Regions from separate parts of the Variovorax sp. LjRoot84 genome, predicted to be linked through region 1. Evidence: predicted binding sites of a transcription regulator. Region 1 holds the regulator's gene; each other region holds the start of a gene.

What was found. Region 1 encodes sigma-54, which starts transcription at its own class of promoters, with help from an activator protein. Its sites were predicted from a motif close to TGGCANGNAANCTGCTTT; they were not measured.
Region 2: ACSQ9I_RS11240 (circularly permuted type 2 ATP-grasp protein) is a predicted target of sigma-54. The motif match lies at 1,273-1,290, and genes of this name have one in related genera.
Region 3: glnA (type I glutamate--ammonia ligase) is a predicted target of sigma-54. The motif match lies at 1,184-1,201, and genes of this name have one in related genera.

The regions. Positions count from the first base shown of each region.
Region 1 covers NZ_CAXUTE020000001.1:5,725,834-5,728,095, forward strand. The annotation lists gene ACSQ9I_RS28245 (phospholipase D family protein) at 1-491, opposite strand, end outside; gene ACSQ9I_RS28250 (RNA polymerase factor sigma-54) at 494-2,074, opposite strand; gene lptB (LPS export ABC transporter ATP-binding protein) at 2,089-2,262, opposite strand, start outside.
Region 2 covers NZ_CAXUTE020000001.1:2,175,482-2,177,743, reverse strand. The annotation lists gene ACSQ9I_RS11240 (circularly permuted type 2 ATP-grasp protein) at 1-1,245, opposite strand, end outside; gene ACSQ9I_RS11235 (DUF2126 domain-containing protein) at 1,879-2,262, shown strand, end outside.
Region 3 covers NZ_CAXUTE020000001.1:4,128,431-4,130,692, reverse strand. The annotation lists gene ACSQ9I_RS20555 (EI24 domain-containing protein) at 1-299, shown strand, start outside; gene ACSQ9I_RS20550 (competence/damage-inducible protein A) at 284-1,099, shown strand; gene glnA (type I glutamate--ammonia ligase) at 1,247-2,262, shown strand, end outside.

The sequences.
Region 1 (2,262 bases):
CGCCTGAGCATGCTGCCGCGCCCGGCCGGAAACGGGTTGAAGAGCCGCAGCTCGAGGTTGGGCGTGGCGGCCAGCGCGAGCAGCAGCTCGTCCTCGCCCGCGGTGTAGAGATCGTCCATCAGGAGCCGCACGCGCACGCCGCGCTGGGCCGCGTCGCGCAGCGTGCGCAGCAGGTAGCGGCCGGTCTCGTCGTTGTCGATCTGGTAGTACTGGACGTCGAGCGTGCGCTCGGCGCGGCGCGCGAGCTCGAGCCGCGTGTTGAGCGCGAAGTCGCCGCTGGGCATGAGCCGGAAGCCGCTCAAGTCCGCATCCGGCTGCGAGGCCTTGGCGATGCGGCCCAGCACGGTTCCGGTGGACAAGGGCATCGCCTTGGACGGCGTGCGCTCGAATTCGGCCGGCAGCATCGCGCAGCCGCTGGAAAGAAGAAGCACCGCCATCAAGGCCAGGCCGAGGCGAATCCAGCTTGGGAGCGGACTCGGACGGCGACTCATCGCTAGAGTGCCTTGCGCAGATTCGCAGGCGCGATGCGCAGTGCCTCGCGGTACTTGGCCACCGTGCGGCGCGCGCACTCGATGCCCTGCTCCTTGAGCATCTCGGACACCTGGCTGTCGGACAGCGGCTTCCTCACGTCCTCGGCGCTCACGAACTGCTTGATCAGCGCGCGCACCGCGGTGCTGGAGGCGTTGCCGCCGGTTTCGGTGCCGAGCGCCGAGCCGAAGAAGTACTTGAGCTCGACGGTGCCGTAGGGCGTGGCCATGTATTTGGCGGTGGTCACGCGGCTGATGGTGGATTCGTGCAGGCCCAGCTCGTCGGCGATCTCGCGCAGCACCAGCGGCCGCATCGCGAGCTCGCCGTGCACGAAGTAGCTCTTCTGCCGCTCGACGATCGCGTTGGAGACCCTGAGGATGGTGTCGAAGCGTTGCTGGATGTTCTTGATGAACCAGCGCGCTTCCTGCAGCCGCTGCGACAGCGCCTGGCTGCCCTCGCCCTTGTGCTGCTTGAGCGCGCCGGCATAGATGTCGTGCACGCGCAGCCGCGGCATGACCTCGGGATTGAGCATGACGCGGAACCTCGCGTTGGTGCCGTGGCCGATGCGCGTGACGATCACGTCGGGCACGACGATGTTGCGCTCGACGTCGACGAAGCGGCGCCCCGGCTTGGGCTCGAGCCTGGCGATCAGCTGCAGTGCGGCGCGCACCTCGTCCTCGTTGCTGCGCGTGAGCGTGGCCAGGCGCTTGAAGTCGCGCCGCGCGAGCAGCTCCATCGGCTGCTTGCAGATCGCGATGGCGGTCTTGCGCACCTGGGCCTCCTCCTCGCTCTCCTTGGCGCTCGCCAGCTGGCGCAGCTGGATGGTCAGGCATTCGCCGAGGCTGCGGGCGCCGACGCCGGCCGGCTCCAAACTCTGCAGCAGGCCCAGCGCGACCTGGAAGTGATGCACCAGTTCGTCGAACTGGTCGTTGTCGTCGCCCGCGAGGCCCGAGGCCAGCGCCGGCAGCGAATCCTCGAGGTAGCCGTCGTCGTTGAGCGATTCGATCAGGAAGCGCAGCGCGGCGCAGTCGTTCTCGTTCAGGCGCAGCGACAGCGCCTGCCGGTGCAGGAAGGACTGCAGCGATTCCTGGCTGCGCGCGAGCTCGGTCGCATCGGTGCGCTCGTCGTCGCCGAGGTTGTTGGCGCGCGCGGGCGCATCGCCGCCCCATTCGCTGTCGTCGGGCGCGAGGTCGACCGTACCGTCGCCCTCCCAGTCGGGTTCGCTGTCGACGGGCGCAGCCGCTTCGGCATCGCCGTTGGCGGCGACCGCCACCTCGGCCGGCGCCGCGGCCGAGCCGGGGACGAAGTCAGCCTCGCCCTCGGCCTGGCGGTCTTCGTCGCGCACCGGCGCATCGGCCGCCTCGAGACCGAACTCCTCGCGCGGCGCCTCTTCGGCCGTGCGTTCGAGGAACGGGTTCTCGTCGAGCATCTGCTCCACTTCCTGGCTCAACTCGAGCGTGGAGAGCTGCAGCAGCCGGATCGACTGCTGGAGCTGCGGCGTGAGCGCCAGGTGCTGGGAAACGCGAAGCGAGAGCCCTTGCTTCATCGAAGTACGGTCCCCTACATCCGGAAATGCTCGCCCAGGTACACGCGTCGTACCTCGGCGTTGTCGACGATCTCCGAAGGCGTGCCTTGTGCCAGCACATGCCCGTCGCTGATGATGAAGGCGTGATCGCAGATGCCCAGCGTCTCGCGCACGTTGTGGTCGGTGATGAGCACGCCGATGCCGCGTTC
Region 2 (2,262 bases), 3.6 Mb from region 1:
GGTGGGCTGCGCGATGTAGCCGTCGGGCTTGGCGAGCACGGCTTTCTTGAAGTCCTCGATCTCGGCATGCGTCGCCGCCGGGCCGATCAGCATGCCGTAGCCGCCGGCGCCGTGCACTTCCTTGACCACCAGGTCCTTCATGTTGGCCAGCGTGTAGTCGAGTTCCTCCTTGTTGCGGCACATGTAGGTGGGCACGTTCTTGAGGATCGGCTTCTCGCCGAGGTAGAACTCGATCATCTTCGGCACGTAGGGGTAGATCGACTTGTCGTCCGCCACGCCGGTGCCGACCGCATTGCAGATCACGACGTTGCCCTCGCGGTAGGCTCGCATGAGGCCGGCGCAACCGAGCGTCGACGTGGGGCGGAACACCTCGGGGTCGAGGAAGTCGTCGTCGACGCGGCGGTAGATCACGTCGACGCGCCGCGGGCCGCGCGTGGTGCGCATGTAGACGAAGTCGTCCTTGACGAAGAGGTCCTGCCCTTCGACCAGCTCCACGCCCATCTGCTGCGCGAGGAAGGCATGCTCAAAGTAGGCGCTGTTGTACATGCCGGGTGTGAGCACCACCACGGTGGGCTCGGCGGTCGCGGGCGGCGCGGAGGCGCGCAGGGTTTCGAGCAGCAGGTCGGGATAGTGCGCCACCGGCGCGACGCGGTTCTGGCTGAACAGCTCGGGGAAGAGCCGCATCATCATCTTGCGGTTCTCCAGCATGTAGCTCACGCCGCTGGGAACCCGCAGGTTGTCTTCGAGCACGTAGTACTCGCCGTTGCCGGCCGCGTCCGGCGCGCGCACGATGTCGATGCCGGAGATGTGCGAGTAGATGTCGTTGGGCACCTTCACGCCCACCATCTCGGGGCGGTACTGCGCGTTGTTGAAGATCTGCTCTGAGGGGACCACGCCGGCCTTGACGATCTCCTGCCCGTGGTAGACGTCGTGGATGAAGCGGTTGAGCGCGGTCACGCGCTGCACCAGCCCCTTCTCCATGCTTTCCCACTCGTGCGCGGGAATGATGCGCGGCAGCAGGTCGAAGGGGATCAGGCGCTCGGTGCCCGAACCGTCCTCGTCCTTCGCGCCGTACACGGCAAAGGTGATGCCGACCCGGCGGAAGATCATTTCCGCCTCCTCGCGCCGCGATCGCATCACCTCGCCGGGCTGCTTCGCGAGCCATTGGTCGTAGCGCTTGTAGTGGTTTCGGACCGCTGCGCCATGGTAGGGCAGCTGCTCGTACATCTCGTCGAATTTGTGCATGGGACGACCAATCTCCTTGGGCGTAGCTTAGCAAGTTCAGGGCCAGTGCTTCTAGGGAACAACGTGGTGCCAGTAGCGTTTCGCGGTCCGGCGCTGGCATTCGCGGGGTCACGCGCGGCATGCCGCGGTCGTCACCGCCGGCCCAGCGCGCCGATTCGAGGTCGAAGAGAAAGCGCACGGCGCCATCGCCGCGCTGCGGCATCTGCGAAACGATGCCCCCCACCTGCAGGTCGCGCCCCTCGAGCGCGGGCGCCAGCGCATCACCCGCATAGGCGGTCGCGCGCCAGCCCGCGAGGCCGGCGCCGGCCATCGCGCCGAGCAGCAGCATGGCCAGGACCGAGCGTCGCAATCCCCGCAGCAACAGCCCGCCGGCGACCGCGGCCAACAGCACCCCGGCGTAAACACCACCATGCCACAGCGCCGCCTGCTGCAATTGCAGCGCAGCGCCCAGCACCGAGCCGGCCATGGTGGCAAAGAAAGCCAGGCCGCGCGGCTCCCCGCCCGGCGTCACGCAACGATCCCTGATGACATGCTGCAATCGCTCCCTTACACGCTCTCTGTGGCGCGCTAATTGCTATCCGTGTGGGCTAGTATGCGTCTCACTCCGAGGCAACCTCGACGTTCCGAGAAAAAATGTCCATCCACGCCGCTCTCCACCACGTCACCCACTACAAGTACGACCGCCCGGTGCAATTGGGACCGCAGGTGATCCGCCTGCGCCCCGCGCCGCATTGCCGCAGCAACGTGATCTCGTATTCGTTGCGCGTCGAGCCCGAGCAGCACTTCATCAACTGGCAGCAGGACCCGTTCGCGAACTACCAGGCGCGGCTGGTGTTCCCCGAGAAGACGCGCGGGTTCAAGGTCACGGTCGACCTCGTGGTCGAGATGGCGGTCTACAACCCCTTCGACTTCTTCCTCGAGCCGCAGGCCGAGAACTTCCCTTTCAAGTACACCGAATCGCAGGCGCAGGAACTCGCGCCCTACCTCGTGGCCGACCCTGCCACGCCGCTGGTCGCG
Region 3 (2,262 bases), 1.6 Mb from region 1:
TGCTGCGCGCCCATCGGCTGCCGCTGCTCGGCGTCGGCGTGCTGTGCGGCTACCTGGGCGCCGCCCCCAGCATCGTCTGGGCGTCGGGGCTGCTGTTCGCTGCGGCTTTCTTCGTGCTGGTGCCGCTCGCGATCTGGATCTACACGCTGGTGTTCGCCTTCTCCGCGCTCTGGTTCGCGCACTACTGCCTGGATGCCCTGGCCCAATTGCGGGCGCAGCGCGCGGCGGCGGCCGTTTCACCTTCCGCGGCCGAGATGGCAGATGTCCATGCGGCCGCCACCCAATGGGGCGCACCATGAGCACACGTTCGTTCGGTCTTCTCGTCGTCGGCGACGAAATCCTGTCGGGCAAGCGTGCCGACAAGCACATGCCCAAGGTCATCGAGCTGCTCGCCGCGCGCGGCCTGCAGCTGGCCTGGGCCGAGTACGTCGGCGACGTGCCGGTGCGCATCACGGAAGCGCTCGCGCGCGCCTTCGCCTCGGGCGACGTCGTGTTCTCCACCGGCGGCATCGGCGCCACGCCCGACGATCACACGCGCCAGTGTGCGGCCGCGGCGCTGGGCGTGCCGCTGGGGCTGCATCCGGAAGCCGAGGTGCTGATCCGCGAACGCATGCAGGACACCGCGCGCGAGCAGGGCACGGTCTACGAGCCCGACCGTCCGGACAACGTGCACCGGCTCAACATGGGGGTGTTCCCGCTCGGCGCCAACATCATCCGCAACCCCTACAACAAGATTCCGGGCTTCAGCGTCGGCGACGTGCACTTCGTGCCGGGCTTCCCGGTCATGGCCTGGCCGATGATCGAATCGGTGCTCGACGAGCGCTATGCGCACCTGTTCGCGCACGGTCGGGCGATGGAGAAATCGGTCATCGTCTACGGCGCCATGGAGGCCGCGCTCACGCCGCTGATGCAAGCCGTCGAACTCGCGCATCCCGGCATCAAGGTCTTCAGCCTGCCGAGCGTGGACCATGCCGAGCACGGCCGCCACATCGAGCTCGGCGTCAAGGGGGATGCCGAGCGCATCGATGCCGCCTACGCACAGCTGCTCGAGGGCCTGCACGCCTTTGGCGCGCGTCTTGGACCCGAATTGGTGCGTTAATCTTGACTGCACCAGTTTGGTTACAACTTGCCTGCTTTTGGGGTTTCGGCGCAGTGCCGGGTACCCCTCTTCGGCAGTGACAATGGGCACAAAAACTGCATTCCCAGTCCCGCAATTCCAACCAACCATCCAAACCAGGAGAACCTGATGGCAAAGACCGTCGCCGATGTACTCAAACTCGTCAAGGAAAACGAGGTCAAGTTCGTCGACTTCCGCTTCACCGATACCCGCGGCAAAGAGCAGCACGTGACCGTGCCCGTGTCCGCATTCGACGAGGGCAAATTCACCGACGGCCATGCCTTCGACGGCTCGTCGATTGCCGGGTGGAAGGGCATCGAGGCTTCGGACATGCTGCTCATGCCCGACCCGAACACGGCCAATATCGATCCCTTCTTCGAAGAAACGACGCTGCTTTTGACCTGCGACGTGGTCGACCCGACCGACGGCAAGCCCTACGAGCGCGATCCGCGTTCGCTCGCCAAGCGTGCCGAGGCCTACATGAAGGCCTCGGGCTTGGGCGACACGGCGTACTTCGGACCGGAGCCGGAATTCTTCGTGTTCGACGGCGTGCGCTGGCAGAACGACATGTCGGGTTGCTTCGTCAAGATCGAATCCGAAGAGGCTTCCTGGAACAGCGCCAAGGAATTCGAGCACGGCAACACCGGGCACCGTCCGGCGGTCAAGGGCGGCTACTTCCCGGTTCCCCCGGTCGACAGCTTCCAGGACATGCGCTCCGAGATGTGCCTGGTGCTCGAGTCGCTGGGCATCCCGGTCGAAGTGCATCACCATGAAGTGGCGAACGCCGGCCAGATGGAACTCGGCACCAAGTTCAGCACGCTGATCCAGCGCGCCGACTGGGTCCAGCTGCAGAAGTACGTGATCCACAACGTGGCCCACGCCTACGGCAAGACCGCGACCTTCATGCCCAAGCCGATCGTCGGCGACAACGGCTCGGGCATGCACGTCCACCAGTCGGTCTGGAAGGACGGCAAGAACCTGTTTGCCGGCGACGGCTACGCCGGCCTGAGCGACTTCGCGCTGCACTACATCGGCGGCATCATCAAGCACGCCCGTGCGTTGAACGCCATCACCAACCCGGGCACCAACAGCTACAAGCGCCTGGTCCCCGGATTCGAAGCGCCGGTGAAGCTGGCCTACTCGGC